Regions from separate parts of the Paenibacillus sp. PastF-3 genome, predicted to be linked through region 1. Evidence: predicted binding sites of a transcription regulator. Region 1 holds the regulator's gene; each other region holds the start of a gene.
What was found. The regulator Rex, encoded in region 1, represses fermentation and respiration genes when NADH is low (regulators of the CRP and FNR family bind a similar motif). The targets are predictions, from matches to a motif close to TTGTGAAATATTTCACAA.
Positions count from the first base shown of each region.

Region 2: nirB (nitrite reductase large subunit NirB) is a predicted target of Rex. The motif match lies at 4,738-4,755, and genes of this name have one in related genera.
Region 3: M2444_RS13090 (flavocytochrome c) is a predicted target of Rex. The motif match lies at 1,943-1,960, and genes of this name have one in related genera.

Region 1 is NZ_JARXWM010000002.1:593,194-601,666, forward strand. Features, by position in the region: gene M2444_RS06685 (cell wall elongation regulator TseB-like domain-containing protein) at 1-384, opposite strand, end outside; gene M2444_RS06690 (amidohydrolase) at 554-1,855, opposite strand; gene M2444_RS06695 (redox-sensing transcriptional repressor Rex) at 1,842-2,495, opposite strand; gene dinG (ATP-dependent DNA helicase DinG) at 2,627-5,488, opposite strand; gene M2444_RS06705 (tetratricopeptide repeat protein) at 5,625-6,266, opposite strand; gene panD (aspartate 1-decarboxylase) at 6,378-6,761, opposite strand; gene panC (pantoate--beta-alanine ligase) at 6,754-7,644, opposite strand; gene panB (3-methyl-2-oxobutanoate hydroxymethyltransferase) at 7,646-8,473, opposite strand, start outside.
Region 2 is NZ_JARXWM010000003.1:159,930-168,402, reverse strand. Features, by position in the region: gene M2444_RS08020 (Gfo/Idh/MocA family protein) at 132-1,067, shown strand; gene M2444_RS08015 (hypothetical protein) at 1,093-1,416, shown strand; gene M2444_RS08010 (winged helix-turn-helix transcriptional regulator) at 1,541-1,858, shown strand; gene M2444_RS08005 (hypothetical protein) at 2,109-2,840, shown strand; gene ric (iron-sulfur cluster repair di-iron protein) at 3,038-3,787, shown strand; gene M2444_RS07995 (hypothetical protein) at 3,934-4,644, shown strand; gene nirB (nitrite reductase large subunit NirB) at 4,862-7,285, shown strand; gene nirD (nitrite reductase small subunit NirD) at 7,318-7,638, shown strand; gene M2444_RS07980 (formate/nitrite transporter family protein) at 7,691-8,473, shown strand, end outside.
Region 3 is NZ_JARXWM010000005.1:311,126-319,598, forward strand. Features, by position in the region: gene nhaC (Na+/H+ antiporter NhaC) at 1-1,353, shown strand, start outside; gene M2444_RS13085 (RidA family protein) at 1,368-1,757, shown strand; gene M2444_RS13090 (flavocytochrome c) at 1,976-3,526, shown strand; gene M2444_RS13095 (ABC transporter ATP-binding protein) at 3,641-4,483, opposite strand; gene M2444_RS13100 (ABC transporter permease) at 4,500-5,261, opposite strand; gene M2444_RS13105 (thiamine-binding protein) at 5,258-5,551, opposite strand; gene M2444_RS13110 (hypothetical protein) at 5,714-5,866, opposite strand; gene M2444_RS13115 (ABC transporter substrate-binding protein) at 6,033-7,082, opposite strand; TPP riboswitch at 7,242-7,352, opposite strand; gene M2444_RS13120 (hypothetical protein) at 7,507-8,473, opposite strand, start outside.

The DNA.
Region 1 (8,473 bases):
CCGTTCAATGCTAATATCCGGGAGATCGGCTTTTATAAGACTACGCATTTTTTCTTCAGAGGTCCCTTTACTTAGTTCCTCGGCGAATACTGCGTCGGCGCCTTCGGCAAACTTCCCATCTACAGTAAAGCGTACCCAAACCATCAACTCGGTCCCGGATTCATTCTTCCCTGTTAAGACCCAGTAGACTGCATTTTCATCCCACACGGATTTCTGTGCTTTAGTTACCTCTGTTAGACCCGCGCTGGTTTTGGCGACATCCTTAGCGATATCTCGCTCGTTCCATTGATCTTTCATAATATAAGCATAGAACTGGATGAGTCCGAACAGAAGGAGCAGAATCAGAACTGACCCCAGGAGGATCCATTTTTTCCTTTTCTTCAAGGTACAGCTCCCTTTCTAGTAATATATCTTTTTTGATTATATAACACACCCGTGTGTTTATCCAAAGTTTCATATCTCTTTCAATGATCTAATGATCAGAAACACAAAAGGCTGTAACTTTGCAATTGCAGAAAGTCACAGCCTTTCAGTTATTTGTTATGATCTTAGACTATCGTTTAAGCAGTCCATCAAAGGCTTCTTGCGCCTTACGACGGATGGCTTCCTCATCTAGCGTTACACATTGTCCATGTTTAACAACCTGTTTACCATTCACCCATACATGCTCAACATCCTTGGCACTGGCAGAATAAACAGCGTGAGACAACAGATCTGTGTGTGGGAGCAAATGCGGCTGGTCTATATCAATAGCAATAAAGTCAGCTTTCATACCTACAGCGAGTCTACCCACATCATTTAAAAAGATAGACTTCGCGCCATACTCCGTAGCCATACGTAGAGCTTCCGGAGCCGGAACAGCCGTAGGATCACCACTTACACCTTTATGGATGAGTGCTGCAAGACGCATTTCTTCAAACATATCCAAATTATTATTACTTGCCGCTCCATCTGTACCCAGTGACACCTTCACTCCGGCCTTTAGAAGATCCGTAACTCGAGCAACTCCACTAGCCAGCTTAAGATTGCTTCCAGGGTTATGGGATACACCTACATCATGACGAGCCAGTATCTCGATCTCTTCATCATTCAAATGAATACCATGAGCGATTATAGACGGACGTGTGAACATTCCAAGCTTCTCTAAATGCGCTACTGGTCGCAGTCCGTAATCCACCACATTCTGCTCCACTTCGCGTTTCGTTTCGGACATATGGGTATGCATCGGTAAATTCAAATCATGAGCCGCCTGCACAAACTTAACAAAGAAGTCTGGTGGGCATGTATATGGGGCATGTGGCGAGATCATTGTCGTAATTCTACCTTCAGCCTTACCATGCCAGTTACGCGCAAAAGAAACCGCTTCCGCAAGCTTCTGATTTTGTACTTCTTCTGGACATAGACCGATTACGCCTCTCATTAATACGGAACGAATACCTGATAATTCGACGACCTCCGCTACTCGGTCCATATGATCATACATATCCAGGAAGGTTGTAGTGCCACCTTTCAGCATTTCAAGTACAGACAAGGAGGTTCCCCAGTATACATCTTCTCCGGTGAACTTCTCTTCCATCGGCCACATCTTCTCCTGAAGCCACACCTGAAGCGCTAAGTCATCTCCATAACCACGAAGCAATGACATTGCGGCATGGCCATGCGTGTTTACCAGACCTGGCATAAACAACAGACGACTGCCATCAACAACTTGCACATCGTCTTCTATTAAAGGCTCTTCTTTTCCTATGTAAGTGATCAAATCATCTTCAATAGTCATATATCCACTAAGAACCGGCTCATCCGTTCCCGGAGTAAGAAAACGCCCGCCCTTGATAATCGTTTTATTGCTCTTCATTTCTGCTTTCTTCCTTTCCATCCTTCAAATAATAAGCAAGGCTTTGCAAATCTGTTGTAAAATCAGCAGCATGAACCCGGATATTCGATGGTGTTTTTAGAATCACTGGTGCAAAATTTAAAATCGCCTCAATGCCAGACTCAATGAGAATATCCGCTACATTCTGCGCTTCTGAATCAGGTACTGTAATTATCCCAATTCGAATACCTTGCTCACGAACCGTCTGACCAAGCTCCTCCATCGGTTGAACGGTAAGTGAGTTGATTTTCCGCCCTACCTTAGGCGCATAGGAATCAAATATAGCGGTAATCTTCATAGTATCTTTCAAATAAGCATTATAATTAGATAATGCATGTCCAAGGTTACCGGCACCCACTAAAGCCACATTCAGTTGTTGATCCAGCTTCAGAATATGACGGATTTTCTCAATAAGATAAGTTACGTCATACCCGATACCTTTTCTGCCGAAATCTCCAAAATAAGCTAAATCTTTGCGAATTTGAGCGGGATTCAAATCAAGTTTCTGTCCTAGCTCTTGAGAGGAAACGGTTAATATTTCACGTTTCTGAAGATCATTTAGGAAACGTAAGTACACAGGAAGTCTGCGAACAACGGCTTCTGATATTTTTTCCGATTTCATAATTTACCTCCTAATGTAAGTAATATTCTTTACTAACCTTATACTAATTCGTGTACCTCGTCTCAATGAAGAGCGGTATTCTTATACCGCCCTTCATTGTAGAGTGATTAATATGATCGATGACGTTCTTTTTAAGAAACGCCTCCGTCTTCCAACCACTCCGCTATACGAGGAACCATTTGATCCGTAAGCATATGCTCCATTTTTGGGCCAGGCAACGAATAGAGGAAATATTTCCCATAGTGAGATTCGATCACCCTGGTGTCATACACAATAACAATACCCCGATCTTGCGCTGTCCGCACCAGCCTTCCAAATCCTTGCTTAAAGCGAATAACCGCCTGAGGAACAGACAACTTCATGAACGGATTCTTTTTCTGGGCTTGTAATAACTCAGACTTCGCTTCCGCTAGGGGGTGGTTTGGCGGTTGAAACGGGAGCCTCACGATGGCCAAGCATGTTAATGCTTCACCCGGAATATCAACACCCTCCCAAAAGCTGCTTGTTCCTAACAGTACAGAGGCTGCACTGTCCTGAAAACGGCGGATCAGCTTGCTACGGCTGCCCCCCTCCACGCCTTGACCCAGCACCGTGATCTCTTGTGAGGCTAGAGCCTCTTTCAAAGGATCGTAAACCTGGCGTAACATCTTGTAAGAAGTAAACAGGACAAGCATCCGCCCGCGTGTTGTAGTCGCTGCTTCTGCTAGTGATTGTACGAGTGTATCAACAAATCGGGCATCGCCCACACTGCCCTTCACACTAGGGAAATCCCGTGGAATAACTAACAGCGCCTGCTCCCGATACTTAAAAGGAGAAGGCAGGAGTGATGTCATCAGACGCCCCTCTTCCGCAGCTTCATTAAGTCCGAGATTATCAATCATAAACTGGAACGATTTATCAACAGAGAGTGTCGCCGAAGTTAGCACGATACTTTTCTTTTTGTCGAAAAACAGCTCCTTAAGCTGAGTACTGACATCAACAGGAACGGCATACAGCTGTAGCGATTTACTGCGATAATTTCCATTCGCCTCCAGCCAATATACTACATTCTCATCGTTTAATCCCATAAAAAACCGTACTTGCTCACGTATTGAAGCTAAATCCTTAAATAAGCCGCTAATATCGGTAACTAGACTATCTGAGGAAGATTGACCTTCTTGATCTCGCATTTCATTAAGCATTTTATCACCTTTACGGATAATTTCGCTTAATGTCAGATTCATAGTATTCTCTAAAGCAACCAATTCATCCCAATCTTTCGGTTTACGGGTAGGAAGTAGCCGCATGACTAACTGGCCAGCTTCTCCCGCTGCTGCATCGCTGCGTTCCGGCAAGAGGCTGAATAGTTTATCACTAAGCAGATCCCAGGTTTCTTTTATGGTAAGCAGGTCCGGATAGATTCTATCGATCACTCCGCTCCATTCAGAAGCTTCCTCACTGCCTGATGACTGAAGCATTTGGCGAAGCGTAGGAAGTTGGCCATTTCGACTATCCTTATAAAGACGCGATAGTGTATGTGCCACCGTGAAATGCTTCATATGCATGCCTAAATGCTTGCCAGCCACGTCCTCCAGATGATGGGCCTCATCAATTACAAGATGTTCATAAGCCGGAAGTAGCTGGTGCCCAGCCTTAACATCTGCGAAAAGCTTAGAGTGGTTCGTAATGACTACGTCTGCAATACCAGCTTCATGCTTTGCCCGATGGTAATAACACTTACGGAACCAAGGACAGGAGCGCCCCAGACAAGAATCGGTATCGCTAGCCACCGTCTCCCAGAAATCTCCTCCACGACCGCTTAAGTTGAGCTCTTCGTCATCTCCTGATTCGCTTTGCGTCAGCCAAACGATCATCTGAGCCGCAGTAAGCGCATCTTCCCTCGGACTGACAAAGTCTTTTTTATTAATTTTATGTTCGAACTTACGAAGACACAAATAATGCCCTCTGCCCTTAAAAATTGCAGCTTTAAATGGAAATGGAACTACCTGTGTTAATAAAGGAATATCCCGCTCACGCAATTGATCCTGCAGATTAATAGTATGAGTGCTGACCATAACTTTTTCATTCGTGCGAACGCTTTGGTATATGGCAGGCAACAAATAACCAAGTGATTTGCCGGTTCCTGTCCCTGCTTCGATCAATAGATGTTTGTCTTCGGCAAGTGCCGTCATTACCTCTTTGATCATAATATCCTGAGCTTCTCGGCTTTCATACTGCGGCAAAGTTTCTTTAAGTCGTTTCGTTACTTCATCCATATAATCTGTAAAAGATAAATTCTGTAGCGGATTCTCAGCATGCTCGTCTCGAGGTGGAGCTAATTCGTTCCAGTCTCCTACAGCAAGCGCTAATTGACGATAAAAAGTCAGATCACCTTCGGGCTGAAGCGTCTCCGCTTCCCGTTCACGCAGCAGACCATCGAAATACCAACCAAGATCACTATCCTCTTCCGTAAACAGCTCACAGAGTCTCTGGATCGTCAGCAGAGGCAAATCGTAGAGCTCCTCCAGACATTTCAGCAATACAAGAGCAGTTGCGAGTGCATCACTGTCTGCCTGATGCGGACGCTCATGCGTCACACCAAAATGTGCACTAACTGATCCTAGTTGATAGGATGTGAGGGAAGGAAAGCAGATTTTCAGAAAATCAATCGTATCTAAAATCCGTCCTTGAAATGGTAAATACCCACATCGGTCTAAAGCATTTTGCAAAAAATGGAAGTCGAATGCGACATTATGCCCTACAAGCACAACATCATCCAAGAGTGGAACAAGCTCCATCATCATCTCATCCAGCTCAGGTGCATCCTTTACATCATCGTCGGTAATCCCCGTTAGACCAGTTATAAAAGGAGGTATCGGCGTTCCGGGCTTGACGTAGGAACCATATACCCGGGAGATGGACCGGTCTTCTTCTATAATTGCAAGGCCAACCTGGATGATTTCACCCACGGATTGGGTTCCCGTTGTTTCAAAATCAAGCACGGCAAATTTCATTATAATTCTATTCCCTTTCAATTGAGACTCTTAATCAGCATAACAGAAGTTGCGAAAAAAGGCGATGCACACCACTGGTTCAGGGGATGCATCGCTTGAATGAAAATGCGGAATAATAAACCGTAAACGTAATAATTTACAATAATGAAACAAGCTGATTTCCGAAATGAAGCTTACCTCCTCGGCGGCGGCAAACCTCCAAATTCACAGTCGGTTCAGGAAGAGCCGGGTCAAGTTGCAAAGAAAGGCCAAACAGCTCCTGTGCTTCATTGAAACGTTCCTGTGAGGCCCGGATACAGCCTAAAGCATTATACACCATGGCTTTGAGCTTGGTTTCCCTTATCAAACCGAGCATATGGTTCAGATGACTCCAAGCAGCCTCCCCTTCCCCTTCTTGAAGGTAAGAGATGGCTAAATATAATCGAGCAGCCAGGCTATCCGGATATTGTACAATAACTTCCTTAAACTGCTCAATACATTTTCCATACATCAAGAGCTTATAATACCCCTGACCTCTGACAAAAGTATCCATGCACAGCTCGGGTGCTTCCTGCTCTGGCACTTCCTCTTCGACCACAGTCGTAAAATCTACACTTTCACGAAAGTGGCTTAGCTTCTCTGCAAAGGCCAGCCATTCATCCATGACTTTATCGCTAAGTCGATGCAGCATATTATAATTGCATAAAAGCTCATTCCGGCGGGCACCCTCCGCTGTAGGGTAATCTGTAACGATCTCCTGAAGCACCTTGTTCATTTCAGCAAACAAATGTTGAAACATGGGCTATCCCCCCTTACTGAAGATGAAATCAGTTCAGCTTGCCTGACTTCATTTTCTGCGAGATCGGGGTCTTTCATCCCTGCCATTCATTACATGGCGTAAGTCCATCCTTTAAGCGATTGTAGCATGCAGTTCGTGATCGGCCAGCTTCACGGGTTTGTTGTTCTCATCCACGAATACCACTGTTGGCTTATGCGACTCCAATTCTTCTGAGGACAGCATCGCATACGAAATGATAATTACTGTATCTCCCGGCTGAACCAGACGAGCAGCTGCACCATTCAGACAGATCACACCACTGCCGCGAGGCCCAGGAATAACATAAGTTTCTAACCGGGAACCATTATTGTTATCGACGATCTGTACTTTTTCATTCTCAAGAATATCTGCCGCTTCCATTAAGTTCTCATCAATGGTAATACTTCCTACATAATTCAAATTCGCTTCTGTCACCGTCGCGCGGTGAATTTTGGACTTCATCATATGTCTAAACAAGAGCGGCAACCTCCTTTGGAATAAATACATTATTGTCAATTAAGCGCGTTCTGCCAAACTTCACGGCAAGCGCTATAATCATTTCCCCATCTACATCCTTTAATACAACTTCGTTCCGCAAGCCTTCCAGATTAGGAAAGGTCAGGATTTCCGCATAATCAATAACCGCCAAAGGTGAGCTAGAAATAACGGATGTCAACAAATCCCGAACTTCAGCTATAGTTCTTACCTTTCCTTCTTCGATGGCCTCACGCGCTTCACGCAGGGAACGAGATAACACCAGAGCCTGGCTACGTTCCTCCGGAGATAGGAATACGTTACGTGAGCTAAGTGCAAGTCCATCTCCTTCACGAACGATAGGGCAAGGAACAATTTCAACATTCATATTTAGATCAGACACCATTCGGCGGAGCACTGCTACTTGCTGAGCATCCTTTAGTCCGAAGAAGGCATAATCAGGCTGCACAATATTGAATAGTTTATTAACGACTGTCGTTACCCCATTAAAATGTCCTGGACGTGATGCCCCACAGAGTCGAGTGGTAAGCTCAGATACCGAGACTGTAGTCCGGGTAGGCTGCGGATACATTTCTTCCACACTGGGGATAAATACAATATCGACACCTTCGCGTTCCGCAAGCTCCAAATCACGCTCTTCATCGCGCGGATAGGAATCATAATCCTCATTCGGTCCGAACTGCAGCGGGTTCACAAATATGCTCATAACGACCGTGTTGCTCATTTCGCCTGCCCGCCGAAGCAGACTGGCATGTCCTTCATGCAGGTATCCCATCGTTGGAACAAACCCAATTGGAGTGTGCCCACCTTGTCTCATATATTCCAAAGCTTCGCGCAGTTGCTTAATGCTTCTGACGACTCTCATCTTATTCCCCATCCTTTCCGGCACCGCCGTATAAAGATTCCAGAACGGTTTCATCTGCTTTAAAAACATGACCTTCATCTGGGTACGAGCGATCCTTCACTTCTTTCACATATTGACTGATACCCTCACGAATCAGACTACCCACATCCGCGTAAGTTTTGACAAAACGTTTCTCACGGTAGGGTGAGGCATAACGCAACAAATCATGGAAAACCAGTACCTGTCCATCACAATAACGACCTGCACCAATCCCAATGGTCGGTATGCTCAGTGCCTCAGAAATCGCTTGTGCTACTTCTTCAGTCACTAGTTCCAGTACCACTGCAAAAGCACCGGCGGCTTCAAGCGCTTTAGCCTCATCCATCAGACGTTTTGCATCTTTGGCATCCTTACCTTGAATACGGTAGCCACCAATCATATTGACCGATTGTGGTGTAAGCCCAATATGTCCGAGCACAGGAACGCCTGCAGCTACAACCGCAGTGACTGTCTCACAAATTTCGAGACCACCTTCCATTTTGACGGCATGAGCCCGCCCTTCCTGCATTAGTCTGCGCACACCACGCAGAGTTTCATCTATACTTCCGTGATAGGTCATAAATGGCATATCTGCCACAATAAACGTATTCTGTGCACCCCGGGTTACTGAACGAGTGTGATAAACCATATCGTCAATTGTAACAGGTAAAGTTGTATCATATCCAAGTACCACGTTTCCTAAGGAGTCACCCACCAGGATAAGGTCGATACCGGCTTCTTCAGCAAGTAATGCCGACGGGTAATCATAAGCGGTCAACATACTTAACCGCACCCCATCTGCTTTCATTTT
Region 2 (8,473 bases), on a different contig from region 1:
CATCATACGGGATATGAAGTAAATATTGAAGCAAAGATCAATTGTCAGAGAATGAGAAGCAGGTATAATAGCATTTGTAGAGAACAAAGAGAAAAGATCGAGATATTGAAATGTTAGAGGGGGATGGATCAGTGATTGTACCTGAACGTAAAAGAGTCGCCATAATAGGAATCGGCAATATCGCCCGTAAAGTATATTTGCCACTGCTCTCTCAGCATGATTATGCCGAGGTAGTGGGTGTTCTCAGCCATTCATCGACAACGGTGGAGCAGGCTGTTCATACCTATCGTTTTCCTAAAGGGACGACGAATCTGGAAGAGCTGTTATCTTGGGATCTGGATGCAGTATTTGTACATAGCCCAACAACTACTCATTATGATATAGTAACAAAATGTCTCGAACGTGGGATTTCGGTATATGTAGATAAACCACTTTCTTATGATCTTGAAGAGTCCAGAAGGATGGCAGAGCTAGCACAAGATAAAGGGCTTTTGCTGGGAGTGGGCTTTAACCGCCGGTTTGCCCCTATGTATGTCACCGCCAAGCAATGGCTTGAGGAAGTCGGTGGAATTAGCCACTGCAGTGCGATTAAACATCGAACGAAGCTACAGACAAGCACCAGCCGCGAAACTGTGCATGATGATCTTATCCATATGCTTGATTTGCTGTTGTGGTTATGTGGAGATCAGTATGAACTGCTTCGTAGTCATCTTCAATCTAGTGGAGATGGTCGTCTGCTACAGGCATCTGGAATGCTAGCCTGGAAACATAGTGCAGTAGGGATGTACAGTATGGTTCGTGAAGCCGGTGCGGATTTGGAGAAGCTTGAGCTGCACGGAAATGGTAGATCGGTGGAAGTAGTGGATCTAGACAAGGCCATTCTTTTTGAAAAAGATACCTTACCGCATATTCAAGGCTTTGGAAGCTGGGATACTGTACTGGATAGAAGAGGTTTTAGTGGAGTGGTGAATAATTTTCTTTGCAACATAAATACACCGGAGCTATGCAGCATTGCTGCTTCAGCGGTACTGCCTAGTCATATGCTGGCGGCACAGCTTGCTGAATGAGGTCTCTGAGAAAGGAGAAGAATATATGGAGGATAACCGTAAATTAGTGGAGGAACAGATCATCGAAAGCTATAAGCGCGAAGAAGAGATGATGATTCTTGTATTCGCTCAGTGGTGTGTAAATAATGGACTTGATCCACATGCGCTATACTTGCAGGCTTATCCGCAGCAGGAAGGGAATGAAGCCTTGCGTCAGGCACTTGCCCTCACGGTTTCCGCAGAGGAAGCGGGAGACATTTCTGATGACACCGTTCTGGGTGTACTTTCACTTTTTGGAAATGATGACTTGGCACAAATCGTAACTGAAGCGATTGCTCAAAGGGGATCTAAAGGACCTGTGGGGGATTGACATTGGGGATATAATAATAGAGTCAGATGAACTTTTTTCGGTAAACGATGTTCATCATGGTTAAAATGTGTTAATATTATATATACTAACTAATAGTAAGTTTCGCAAGTGAGAGGTGAGAACAATGGAAGAACATCAATTTGCGATGTGTCCCAGATTTGAAACAGCCTTCTCTTTCTTAGGCAAACGTTGGAATGGACTTATTATTCAGACATTGATGAGTGGACCGAAGCGGTTTAAAGATATCTCCGGCCTCATTCCTTCAATGAGCGATAAGATGCTGTCCGAGCGGATGAAGGATTTGGAAGGTGAGGGTATCCTGGTTAGGCATGTATACCCAGAAACACCCGTACGTATTGAGTACGAATTAACAGACAAAGGCCGTGCGTTGCAGCCTGTTATGCAGCAGATTCAGTCTTGGGCTGAGAGCTGGGTTGACTAAAATTCACAGTAATGTTGTGGCCCTTTTTCCGAAATGGTGGAAAAGGGGCTTTTCAGTTTCTAAATATTAGACAGTGACAGTTGTGTTCCAATCCTTTATGCTTGAAAAAAACTTGCACAGTTTAAAAATAATTGTAATATAATAGAAAAACATTGTATGATCCTTGAATGGAAGCGCTCGCGTATTGGTTTTTGCTCAAATCTACTCAGCTGGAGTACAGGCATAGCAAAACTGTTAGGAGGCGAGGGAGATGAAGACGAAGACGACCCTATTTTCCCGGGAAATAACGTATGGAAAAAAGGATGTTGCTGAGCTAGAGAATGCTTCTATCAAAGTACAGCTCATCTATGACAAGACGTTGTTCATGCTGCATAGCCATCTTCCTGATTCCTTATGGGATGCGTGGATTGGCGTGCCTTACAGCATTATCTCTTCACTCTACAAAGGAAACAATGATAGTGGGACTATTTTTCAAAAATGGATTCAAAGTCCGACCGGCTGGAAGTGTATTGGTTGTGAACGGCACTGTCTGGAGTCCACGGAACCTCCACAAGATGTGAATGCGGCGAATCATGGGCGACAATATAAGTTTCATAACGGCATTCGCCAGAGTATGGTACTTCAAGCCTTAATTTGGTCCATGTACGAGAATATCGTATTATTCAAACCCTTTTTAGGCGATGAGCCTTTTTTTGACGATGATGATTTGCATACGATATCCTCTTATTTCGTTCCAACTTATCTGAATGAGTTCCACCTTATTGAGCGGTCTAAGCCATGTAAAGAATACAAAGATCAGAATATACGAGTCTTTCAGGAATGGATTTCCGCACCAGATCTTGTCCTCAAATGGAATGGTGGCTTGACGGAAGGCAGATGGATGACCGGTGTTTATATGGATCACTCCCGTTTTGCTGGATTGGGACCTTATTTGAAGGATTCAAAGGGACAGCGGACGTATATGCAGGCTTATGTGCAATAAAGTGAGTTGAAAAAGCACCTTTGTAGGCAAAGGTGCTTTTTTGCGCTTACTATGTATGTACATTCTCCAATCTCGTTCAAAAATAAGATACAATTTCCGTGCGTACAATCACAAGTCAAAGTTCCTTTCAGGGTTAAGGTGAAGAAGTGGATAAGATTTATTCAGAACCTAATCCCATAACCCAAGGAGGAGCTATAATGGAAACTAAACAACTTAATGATAGTATTTCGGATTCGAAACAAGCAGAATCGGTACAGGCTGGGTTTACCCCAGATGCACTGGTGAGGGATATTGTATTGCAATTCCCTAAAGCGGCAGATTATTTTAAAGCAAAACGGATTGATTTTTGTTGCGGTGGAGCTAAACCACTTGCTGAAGCAGCAGCTGAGCGTGGTCTGGATCACGAGATAATCATCGGTGATCTAAACAAGCTGTTCCAAGAGTATCCAGTACCCCAAGAGGAAATCGCTTGGAATACTGCATCCTCAGAAGAGTTAATTGCCCATATTATTAACAAACACCATCGTTATCTTCGTGAAGAGCTACCCCTTATTAGCCAAAATGTAACTAAGGTGTATCGAGTGCATGGTGGGGATTCTCCCCATTTGGTGGAATTATATAACTTGTTCAACACACTTAAGGAAGATTTACTCGAGCATACGGCTAAAGAAGAAGAAGATGAGTTTCCTAAGCTGTTGACATACGCTGCTAATCCTAGTGAAGAAGGCCTGACATCGCTTCGTGAGTCATTGTCTGAGCTGGAGAGTGAGCATGATGGTGCGGGCGATATTTTGAGAAAAATACGTAGTGTTACAGATGATTTCACTCCACCGGCGCATGCTTGCACGACCTATCGATTGACATATGCCCGGCTGGAAGAGCTGGAGAGTATGACTTTTGAACACGTACATTTGGAGAATAATATATTGTTCCCTAGGTTTCAGTGAAGATGAATAGTGTTCTAAAGGGCCCCTTAGGGGGCTTTTTTATTTGAGAACATGGCTTGTTTAAGTTATCCTTAAAAAGACAGTATACATAACTTTACAAGCCTGAGACGCTATATGGTCATTAGGCGGGACAAGGCGGTGTCAGGATGCCCATACGATCATTGTGGAAATTGATGCTAGGTTTAGTCATCGGATTCACAATAGGTGGATGCTCTACTAACAATGACAGCAATAGTAATGCTAATAATGGTGCGGCAGGATTAGAGGGACCGACAATATCGATAAGGGTTGGAGATAATGAACTGCTTACTAAACCATCGGACAGGTTACTTAGCGGGAGTTATAGAAATGGAATATCGCTCATGGAGCTCCTGAAAGGTAGTAATATTGCCACATTTGCGGAGGATAACTCAAGCATTCTTTCGGTAAAGGATTTTTCGCTAGAGTCGGGATTGGTTTGGGAGCTTCAGATGGGCGGTCAAATCATTGGGAATGCGGATTGGAATAATACTGTAGGGTATGATTCACAGCTAGTCTTCACCGCGAAGTCGAAGGATCATCAAGCACCACTTCAAACAGTAAGGCTGACCTTGAACGGTGGAAGTGTAGAAGTAGACCTGCATCATACGTATATTATTTTATTTAGAGAAGATTTAACCGTAAGAGATTTGCTCAAAAGCTGTAGTAGGGTACAATTGGCGGATGATAATAAAAAGGTGCTTTCCGTCAATGATTATACCCCTCTAAGTAATGAAGAATGGAAGCTGAAGGTGAACGGAAAACAACTACTCGATGATGGAATGGATATGAAGCTCAGGGCTCAAGATGAATTGGAGATTTTATTGACTTTACGCTAAAAATCGTACATTAAGCCAGATTAACGGTTGTTCAGAACCGTTAATCTGGCTTTTTATGTGGAAAAGATATCTAACAATTATCAGCACACTAAAGTGTGAAAATATTCACAATTAAAGTGACTGCAATCACAATGATGACTTGAATTTGAAACGTATAATTCCAATATGTAGAAGAGAGATTGATCAGGTATTCATAAGCTTGAGGAGGCACCTAACCATGACAACGATAAGAGAAAAACTAGTATTAGTCGGCAACGGTATGGCAGGCATAGGTACGATTGAGCAGATATTGAAGCTGGGTGGAGCTTATGACATTACGGTTTTTGGAAGTGAACCTCATCCCAATTACAATCGGATCATGTTGTCTTATGTTCTTGAAGGAAGTAAGACCCTTAATGATATCATCCTAAACGACTGGAATTGGTATGAAGACAATAATATAACTCTACACACGGGAACAACGGTGACACGAATTGATGAAGGCTCGAAGCAAGTGGTTACGGATAACGGGAAGATAGTCCCCTATGACAAGGTAATTATTGCGACAGGTTCGAATTCGTTTATTCTACCTGTACCTGGCAGTGATAAAGAGGGCGTTGTAGGATTCCGGGATATTTCAGACTGTGATGCGATGCTGTCAGCGGCCAAGCAATACAGCAAAGCAGCTGTTATCGGCGGGGGGTTACTTGGGCTGGAAGCGGCAAAAGGTCTTGTGAACCTAGGCATGGACGTTACCGTAGTTCATTTGATGGAAGATCTGATGGAGCGTCAGCTTGATCGGAATGCCTCCTCGATGCTTCAAGCTGAGCTGGAGCGTCAAGGTGTGAAATTTGCTATGGGCAAACAAACGGTGGAATTGACCGGGGAACAGAGAGTTAGTGGATTGCGCTTCAGCGATGGCAGTATGCTTACAGCGGATTTTGTGGTAATGGCTGTTGGAATCAAACCGAACGTGACGTTGGCAAAAGAAAGCGGAATCTCCGTAAATCGTGGGATCGTGGTGGATGATTATTTGCAAACCTCGATGCAGAATGTTTATTCCATCGGCGAATGTGCCGAGCATCGCGGTATGTGTTACGGGCTGGTGGCTCCATTATTTGAACAAGGCATGGTTCTAGCTAAACATTTATGTGGTAGCAATACCAAGCCTTATGAAGGTTCGATTGTCTCCACGAAGCTTAAAATATCTGGGGTGGATGTATTTTCAGCGGGTGAGTTTTTGGATTCCTCTGATCACACGGTGATCTCAAATAAAGATGAATGGAAGAGAACCTATAAGAAAATTCTGCTCAAAAATAATGTGATTGTCGGTGCAGTATTGTTCGGTGATGTGACGGAGTCCGCCAATTTGCAAAAGCTAGTAAAACAAAGCGCGATAATGACCGATGAAATTTATACAGAAGTCATGGGAACGGGCTGCTGCGGTGGCGGAGCAAAGAAGAGTACATCCGTAGAAGCTATGGCGGACGAAGAAATTGTCTGCGGCTGTAACGGTGTAACTAAAAAAGCGATCGTAGATGCTGTTACTGAACATGGTTTTACTACTGTGGATGAGATCAAAGCATGTACTGGCGCTACTCGCTCTTGTGGTGGTTGCAAACCCGTAGTAGAACAAATCCTGCAATTTGTCTTAGGTGACAGTTTCCAGCAAGCTGCTAAGCAAGGTATTTGTGGGTGCACAACGCTTAACCGTGATGAAATTGTTGCTGAAATCACAGCTAAAGGTCTTAAAACAACAAAAGAGGTCATGAATGTACTCGGATGGAAACAAGAGGAAGGCTGCTCCAAGTGTCGTCCGGCAATTAACTATTATCTAGGAATGATGAACCCTGATACCCATCAGGATGAGAAAGAATCCCGATTTGTAAATGAAAGAATGGGTGCCAATATTCAAAAAGATGGAACCTACACCGTGATACCACGCATGTATGGTGGGGTAACAACACCGGAGGATTTGAAGAAAATCGCCGATGTCTCCCTTAAATATGACGTGAAAGTTGTGAAGGTGACTGGTGGGCAACGCCTGGATCTGATCGGGGTGAAAAAAGAGGATCTGCCGAAAGTATGGGAAGAGCTCGATATGCCATCAGGTTATGGTTATGCCAAATCGCTACGTACGGTTAAGACTTGTGTGGGTTCACAGTTCTGCCGTTTCGGCACACAGGATTCGCTGGCAATGGGCGCGCTCATAGAACGTAAGTATGAACGTCTTGATTTTCCCGCCAAGTTTAAAATAGCTGTCAACGGCTGTCCACGTAACTGTGCGGAATCCTGCACGAAGGATATTGGCATCGTCGGTAATGATGGTGGTTGGGAAGTGTTTATCGGTGGTAACGGTGGGATTAAGCCAAGGATCGCTGACTCTTTCTGCAAAATTAAGACCGATGATGAGTTGATCGAGGTGTGCTCCGCTGTGATGCAATATTACCGTGAGACCGGCAATTATTTGGAAAGAACCTCCGAGTGGGTTGAGCGTATGGGACTTGAGCAGATTCAAACGGTCATTTTGGATAATGAAGATAACCGCAAAGAGCTGGCAGCACGGATTGACTTTGCTCTCACTCAGGTTACGGATCCTTGGAAAAAAATGCTCAATGACAGCAGCACTCGTACTGCGCTTTTTGAAGAAACAAGAGTCTAGCGGATATAACGCACACAGAAGGGGAGAGAGCAATGAATAAGACCACACAAACGTATGCAATAGGATCAGTACAGGATCTCCTGTTACAAATTGGCCGGGTAGTTGTGGCTGGAAATGTGGAACTGGCTGTATTTCGTACCTCTGACGGAGCGATTTATGCGCTTGAGAATCGGAGTCCTCATCCAAAAGGGGGGCCGCTTGCTGAAGGAATCGTTTCGGGTCACTTTCTTTATGATCCGCTGTATGATTGGAAAATAGATCTTCGCACGGGTGAAGTTCAGGCACCGGATCAAGGTATCGTTGTGACTTATCCAGTCTCCCTTGACGGAGACATTGTGACAGTGAGCTTGTAGACACCGAAGCTTGTAGTAAAGGATGAAATAGAAAACGGTGGGGTGGAGTATTATGTTTACTCAGAGTGTGGAGAACATTGTCGAGGCGGCAGTCAGTAAGCGTGACCAAATGAATGAAAGTTTACCAAGATATTTTCTGGCAGCCCTTTTGGCAGGGGCATATGTAGGCATTGGGATTATCCTTATTTTCTCGCTGGGAGCGCCTCTAGCGGCTGCCAAATCGCCCTTCCAACCCCTCATTATGGGTGCATCCTTCGGTATTGCCTTGACTCTTGTTGTGTTTGCAGGCTCAGAGCTGTTTACCGGAAATAATATGTTCTTTACGGTTAGTACACTAGCTGGTAGAACAAGTATCTGGGATACTGTTAAGAACTGGGTGCTTGTGTTTGTAGGGAATGTGGTAGGGGCAGTGATTTTAGCACTTTTGATTCGAGGAACTGGACTATTCAGTGCGGCTCCCCCAGAGCATCTGATCTTTGCGGCTGCAGCCAAGAAAATGAGCCTTCCGTTTTCAGAGCTGTTTTTCCGGGGGATTCTATGTAACTGGCTGGTCTGTCTAGCACTATGGATGGCCTCGCGCGCCAAAAGTGAAACGGCCAAGCTGGTTCTAATCTGGTGGTGTTTATTTGCCTTTATTGCGAGTGGCTATGAGCACAGTGTGGCTAATATGACGCTGCTGAGTGTTGCTGTGCTGCTCCCGAATCACCCGGACACCGTTACAATTACCGGATGGATACACAATATGATACCCGTTACGTTAGGAAATATAATTGGCGGTGGCGTATTCGTCGGTATGGCCTACTGGATGATTTCTCCCGTGCGTGGTGCTCAGACC
Region 3 (8,473 bases), on a different contig from region 1:
ACCTCTGCGGTTGTTGCTGGTATTATCGCGATTATTCTTGGTTATAGCTATAACGACATACTAGAATCTATCGCTGGCAAGATCGCGAAAACGATGCCTGCCATTCTTATTCTGATCATGGTGGGTTTTATGATTGGGGCATGGATGGTTGGTGGAACGATCCCAATGATGATTTATTATGGATTGAATATCATTAATCCACAATTTCTGCTTATCACCGCATTTATTGCGACAGCTGCCGTTTCACTTTGTACGGGCACGTCTTGGGGGTCAGCGGGAACGATCGGGGTCGCCTTTATGGGTGTTGGCGCGGGTATGGATGCGAACCTAGCAGCAGTAGCTGGTGCTGTTGTTGCAGGTGCTTATTTTGGTGATAAATTGTCACCGCTTTCAGACACAACGAATATTGCTGCGTTAGCAACAGGTGTCAATCTTTATGAGCATATTGGACATTTACTATATACCACACTTCCTTCATTTATCGTTGCAAGCGTTGTCTTTATTATCACAGGCCTAAACACAGATGCTGCCGGTGCTATTGTTCCAGAAAAGGTTGGAACGATCATGGGAACATTAGATACCATTTATGACTTTAATCTGCTGCTATTAGTACCTGTACTAATCATCTTGTATGGTTCTATTACGAAGAAGCCGACCATCCCAGTCATGCTGATCTCTTCCATGTTCGCTATGGCCAACGCACTTGTATTTCAGGGATTTACGTTGAATGAGGTCGTATCTTCTGTTGTTAATGGATTTAATATTTCTATGGTTCACGTAGCTGGATTTGATTCTGCTAACATTATTGAAGATGTACCCCGTCTCCTAAATCGTGGCGGAATGAACTCCATGATGGGTACACTTCTCATTTGCTTCTGTGCAATCACGTTTGCTGGAACCATATCTCTGACGAAATCCTTGGAATTGATTGTTAATAAGCTTTTGAAGTTCGTCCATTCCACAGGTTCAATGATCGTAGCAACCATTGTTACAGGTCTTACGATGATCGGGGTTACAAGTAATGGTCAGGTATCCATCTTAATGCCAGGTGAAATGCTGCGTGAAGCATATATCTGTCGGGGCTTGCATCCGAAGAATTTGGGACGTACGATCGAGGATTCAGCGGCGATTACCGAGCCTATTCTGCCTTGGACAGCTGCAGGTGCTTATATGGCGGGAACGCTGGGTGTTGCAACGTTAGACTATTTACCTTGGGCTGTTCTCTGTTGGACAGGAATAATCTTTGCGACGATATGGGGCTTTACGGGATTTGGTATCGCGAAGTTAACGCCAGAGCAACAGGCAGAAATGCTAAAGGAATATGACGGTAAAACTAATGAACAAGTTGGATAAAGGAGTCTTTTAAAATGAAAAATATGCATAAAGAAACTGTAATAACAACGGATGCACCAGGTGCAATTGGACCTTATTCTCAAGCTGTAAAGCTTGGGAACGTCCTATATACTTCAGGACAACTCGGACTAGACCCGGTTAGTGGGACTTTTCCTGCTACGGTTGAGGAACAGACGGAACAGTCGTTGCTGAATGTCAAAGCCATACTGGAAGCGGCGGGTACAAGCATGGACCAGGTAATAAAGACGACCGTTTTCCTAAAGGATATGAATGATTTTCTTAAGGTAAATGAGATTTATGGAAGGTTTTTTGCTCAGCCATATCCTGCTCGCAGCGCAGTTGAAGTAGCACGTCTGCCTAAGGATGGGCTCGTAGAAATTGAAGTTATTGCTTATATACCATAAGTGACTAGAAAATAAGGCAGATGGCCGCCCTGAAAAGGGTGGCTTTTTTTGAGTAGTAAGTTGCGGAAATATTGAAAGCAAGAATTTTTATGAAAATTTAAATGAAAATATTCATGAAAATGTAACAGTAAGTATAACTAATTACTAAAAAACCTTCACAAAACAGCATCCTTGCGTTATCATAAATGTGAAAACATTCACAAAGGGGCGTTATAAAGATGAAGAAGACAACAAGTACTGCTCTCATTCTCATTCTCTCTGTCATGCTCGTAATCGCAGGCTGCGGTAACAGTAATAGCAACAGCGCAGGTAATAGTAATGGCAATGAGAACAAAAGTAAGGTAAATGAGACGGCCAAAAATGATAAAGCTGAAGCCGTATCAGGTGCATCAGAAGCTAGTTACACACCACTGGATCAATTAAAAGATAATTATGATATCGTTATTGTCGGTGCTGGTGGTGCGGGAATGTCTGCTGCACTGGAAGCTAAGGCTAAGGGCTTGAATCCGGTTATTTTAGAAAAAATGCCGGTTGCAGGTGGGAATACAAGTAAATCCTCCTCAGGGATGAACGCTTCCCAAACGAAATTTCAAAAAGAGCAAAGCATTGAAGATAGCAATGATAAGTTTTATGAAGAGACGCTAAAAGGCGGTCATGACACGAATGATAAAGAGATGCTTCGTTTCTTCGTTGACAATTCCGCAAGTGCGATCGATTGGTTAGATTCGATCGGAATCAAGCTGAACAATATTACGATCACAGGCGGCATGAGCGAAAAACGCACCCACCGTCCAGAAGACGGCTCTGCGGTAGGCCAATACCTTGTCAAAGGATTGGTTAGAAACGTACAAGAAAAAGAAATTCCACTGTTTGTGAACGCGGATGTTAAAGAAATTACTCAAAAAGACGGTAAGGCTAACGGCGTCAAAGTACTCTTTAATCAAGCTGATGAAAAAACCATTACAGCGAAGGCAGTTGTTGTAACAACAGGTGGTTTTGGATCCAACATGGATATGATATCAAAAGTTAGACCTGATCTGGAAGGATACGTTACGACTAACCAAATCGGTAGTACAGGCGACGGCATCAAGATGATCGAGGCACTTGGCGGAACTACTGTCGATATGGATCAAATTCAAGTTCACCCAACAGTTCAACAAGATAAATCTTATCTGATCGGGGAAGCCGTTCGCGGTGAAGGATCTATCCTCGTGAACAGCGAAGGCACACGGTTTGTAAACGAATTGACTACACGTGATAAAGTTACCGAAGCGATCAATGCACTTCCTGAAAAAGCGGCAACGCTTGTCTTTGATTCCGGCGTTAAATCACGCGTGAAAGCAATTGAACAATATGACAAAATGGGCTTCGTAATCCAAGCGGATACCATCGAAGCATTGGCGAAAGAAATCGGTGTTCCAGCCGATAAGCTAAAAGCGACACTTGATACTTGGAACAGCGCAGTAAAGAACAAGAACGATGCTGAATTCGGCAGAACAACAGGGATGGACAACGATTTGTCCGTTGGTCCTTACTACGCTATTAAGATCGCCCCAGGGATTCACTACACCATGGGCGGCGTGAAGATCAATACGAATACAGAGGTATTAAATAAAGACGGCGCTGCTATTCCTGGCCTGTATGCGGCTGGTGAAGTTACAGGTGGATTGCACGGTCAAAACCGGATCGGCGGTAACTCTGTAGCAGAAATCATTATTTTCGGCCGTCAAGCAGGGATTAAATCTGCTGAGTTTGTACAAGCACAATAAGATTTAACTGTTATTCTGATTAAAACAAAAGAACCGCTTGGGCTAATTGAAGCCCGGGCGGTTCTTTGTTTAATCTCTTGTTTAAAGTGAGTGGAGTGACCTCTATTCAAAAAGCTACTTCCCGCTCTTAGCCTGTTCTTCGCGCATCCACTGTGACAGCTGGCGTTTGAGTTTAAGGAATTCCGGGGAATCCGTAATCTCATCGCGGCGTGGCCGTGGAAATGGCACGTCAACAGTATGTAGGATGGAGCCGGGGCGGCCCGAGAATACATAAATACGATTCGAGAGCAGCAACGCTTCTTCGATGTTGTGGGTGATGAACAGCACAGAGCGGCGATTCTCCTCCCACAGTTCGAGCAGCCAGCGCTGCATTTCACTGCGAGTTAGGGCATCCAATGCGCTGAAAGGCTCATCGAGCAGCATCAACTCCTGCGGAGCTAGCAATGCTCTGAGAAAAGCCGCACGCTGCTGCATCCCCCCAGACAGCATATGCGGGTAAGCCTGTTCAAACCCGCTCAAGCCAACCTTGTCGAGCCACTGGCGCGCTTCTTCACGAGCTCCATCCTGCAGAGCACCTTTGATTTCCCCGGCGAGCAGCACATTATCCTCAATCGTACGCCAAGGGAAAAGCGCGGGGTGCTGCGGCATATAACTGATTTCACCACGTTGACCTGTAACGACCTTGCCGTTCATGAGGATCGTTCCTGCATCAGGCTTCACTAGTCCGCCGATCATATGGAATAAGGTGCTTTTTCCGCAGCCGGAAGGACCGACGATCGAAACGAACTCTTGCTGCTCTACCTTAAGAGAGACGTTGTTCAGCACGTTCGTCTCGCGGCGGCGATGGGTGAAAGACTTGGAGATGCCGCTTACTTCAAGAGCAGGTGGTGCAGTATGAGCTTCAGGAGAGCTTATGATTTCAGTTGTTCTTTGCCCTATTTGCGTCGCTTGAGACATACAGGCATCTTCCTTTCTATGAATTACGGCGTGGTTTCCAGCGAACTAACCATTTTTCGAGCAACGCGATAATAGCAAAAAGTACAAGACTAAGGAGCACAATAATAACAATAGCGACAAACATCCGATCCGTACGATAAGCGGATTTCTGGAGGAGCATATAATAGCCAATCCCTTTATCTGCGCCAATCCATTCAGCGACCACGGCTCCCATAACCGCATAAGTGGCGGATATTTTCACACCGGAAAATAGTGCCGGTATAGAAGACGGAAGCTCCAGCTTGGTGAAGATTTGCCACTTGCTTGCGCCCGCCATTTTCATATAATTCATCATGACCTGATCACTTTGAGACAAGCCGCCCATTGCAGCGACAGCTACCGGGAAGAAGCATACCAGTGTAATCAGTACGATTTTGGGCAAAAGACCAAAGCCAAACCAGATGATAAGCAGTGGTCCGAGTGCGATAGAGGGAACATTTTGACTCAGAATAATCAGTGGATAAAAAGCGCGTCTAGCCCAAGGCAAAAGATGCAAAAGTAGAGCGACGATCAAGCCTACACCTGTACCAATAGGAAAACCGATTAATGTGAGTCGAAGCGTAGCCATCGTATGAGCCCAAAGACCAGAAGCATTACTGGTGGATTCGCGGGCAATATCAGCAGGACTTGGCAGAATCCAGGATTCGATATGGAATAGAGAAACAGATAACTGCCATACGGTTAAAAAGAAGACGACCGCCACAAGGGGCGGCCATATTAGCTTCCAGGTCGATCTCACGGCCGATATTTCTCCGTCAATTTATCCATGCTGATTCCGTTAGGGTTATGAGCAATTTTGATCTGTGAGATCACGCTTGGACTACCAGCTTCGATCAGCGCCTCCTGCATTTGACGAACAACCTCAAGCAGCTCGCTAAGTTCACCTTCCATCGTGGTTTCCAGCGGGTTCACCTGATGTTTAACGCCGGATTTTTGAATAACTTCAATTGCTTTATCGACGTATGGGATGGAATCCTCATTGTTTGGAGTCTTAGGAATTACTTGAATGCTGAGCAATGTGTTAGCCACAATAATCAATCCTCTCAATTTGTATAGGTAAGTTCAAAAAGCCAACTTTGATAACGAAGTGATACAGGAAGCGGATTCGACATCGAATCTTGAACGAACTTGGGAAGTGCGGTACTCACGTAGCACATCACTACGCTCCGTTCCTCCTTCCTCAAGTAACGTTCAACCTTCTTGGTTCTGAAAGCCGACTTTTTGAACTCTCATTGAAGTGGTAAGTTCAAAAAGCCAACTTTGATAACGAAGTAATTCAGGAAGCGGATTCGGCGTCGAATCTTGAACGAACTTGGGAAGTCCGGTACTCACGTAGCACATCACTACGCTCCGTTCCTCCTTCCTCAAGTAACGTTCAACCTTCTTGGTTCTGAAAGCCGACTTTTTGAACTCTCATTGAAGTGGTAAGTTCAAAAAGCCAACTTTGATAACGAAGTGATACAGGAAGCGGATTCGACATCGAATCTTGAACGAACTTGGGAAGTCCGGTCTACTCCGCCGGTAAAAAATCATTCGTGAATGCACTAGCTGCATCCAGCGGTTTGTCCAGCAGCTTCAAATCATACATCCAGTCGCCGTAATTCTGCCAGACCTCGGTTTTTTGCTCTCCCCAGCGGGGGGCGTCGTCTTTATATTTCGGGCTAAGCCATTTTTGGCTGGCTAGGACAAGCTCGGCATCAAGGTCAGGCACAGCTTTGGATAATGTAGCGGCAGCCTCTTCTGGATGATCAATCGCATATTGATAACCCTTCGATGTGGCATTCAGGAAAGCCTTCACCAAATCTGGATTCTCAGAAATCTGCTTCTCGCTCGTGGTCAGCACAGGGGTGTAATAATCGAGCTGAGGCGCATAATCCTTCAAGTACAGCATATCCAGAGGCTCTCCACGCAGTTCGGCTTCAATACCGGTCCAAGCGTAGAAGATCCAAGCGAAATCAATGTCACGTTTGACTGCGGTAAAATAGTCAGCTTCACCAATACTGATTAGCTTCACCTTTTTCACATCGCCACCAACAGGGTCCATGATCGCCTTCATGGCTGCTTCCTCGGCGGGAGAGCCCCAGCCTCCGTAAGTTTTACCCTCAAAATCTTTTGGCGATTTAATATTGCGATCCACTGGAGCGGCGAATCCCGACGTATTATGTTGAATAATGGCTGCAATCGAGACAAGGGGAACGCCTTGTAGACGAGCTAGAGTCAATCCTTCCTGAGCGCTGATCCCAAAAGCAGCTTCCCCAGAAGTAACCATGGTATCGGAGCCTGCTGCGCCAGGTTGAACGATTTCTACATCCAGACCTTCTTCCGCGTAATAACCAAGATCCTTGGCTACGTAAAGACCGGTATGATTCGTATTCGGTGTCCAGTCCAGTGCAACCTTAACTTTGGTAAGCTCTTTTGGAGCATTTGATCCGGTCGCTGCATTCGATTCCGCAGCAGTCCCTTTGTTTCCGGCTGTATTCCCGTTGTTGCTGCCGCATCCGGCAATCGCAAGAATGAGCATACAGATGAGGCTAAGCATGAGTGCTTTTTTGACATGCATGTCTTCTTCTCTCCTTTAAGGTTGCCAGATCCCGTCATCCAACATGAACCATAAAGTGTAGTATGTACATTTCTTCTACATCTTTTGTGATCTACACAAAAAAAGCGCCCGAGTGATCGGGACGCTGGCTTGGCGCAAGGTTAGTAAAGGTCACAGGGACCAAAACCAATTGGCAATTCCTACGCTGGCATTATCCAGATCAGGTATAAGGGTCAGTATCTTGTGGGATACAATCTCAGCCGGCCAATTCCAGCACCCCTGGTTCTATGAAGTTAACGGGTATTTCCACTTGAAATATAAGAAAGTTTAGGTTTTGCACCTATACTTTATAGCTTATATTTCTTGCATACGCTGTATTATAGACGGCTGTTCTCGGAATGTCTAGTAGCATGATCCTAAATTTTTCAAATCTCTTAGTCCGTTTTCATTCATCCAGATCTTTATGTTTCTTGCGATGACGCCGCTTAAGCTCAGTAACCAGAGCACCTAGTGTAAGGACAACACTGATCATTATCCCGCTCATTATCACGAAGAGAGCAAGAAACTCAAAGGGGGAATAGCTAACCATTTTACTCCACTGAATCTTTCCATCCAGATCGTCAATGACTTGATTCATGCCATAAATCCCACTTACCACCGTAAATACAGTGAGGATCATCAGCAGATTATCCCGGCGCTTCGACTGGAATTTATCTTGATACTGAAACAGGTCAGTCAAGGTTTCTTTTACTTCCTCGAATAGAGCGTCGTTCCCGTATACTTTACGCAGCTGAAGAAAAATCTCCCGTCCTTGCGACTGTGAGATTAGCTCTAAGAAATAAAACTTTGCCGAGAATTTATTAATCGAGTAGATTAAATTATCGATCTCATCATAATCGTGGTTTATGCGTAGTCGGGAATGCATATTTGCCAGCTTTAGCAGAACGATTTTGTGGAAAATATTGAGTAGAAATCCGTAATAGTATTGCCCGTACATCTGGTCGGCCAGGCTAATGGCGATCTTTGGTTCAGCTCGGGTAAGGCAGCAAAAGGTCTGCTCATTCATCATATAATACGTGTCTGGGCCCCATCGATTATAAGAATGCTCATGACAATAATTCGCAATATACGCTGGGTCGCTGGCACTGGCATAGGGCTTGCCGTTCAGATCAATTCCATCAAGCTGAGAGGCGCGATAGCGGATATTTACACTAATCTCATCAGAATCTCCTTCATTCTGAAAGCCATAAAAGGCTTGCACCTGCATTCTTTCATCTACGAAAAAGGGAAGGGTTTCGAAATAAGCCCCATTGATATCCGAGTGATCCAGAAAAGGTTCCAAGCCATCTACCAGATTTCGGAAGACAAAATCCTCAACCATCTCATAGGTCTGTTCCCCGCAATGGATATAG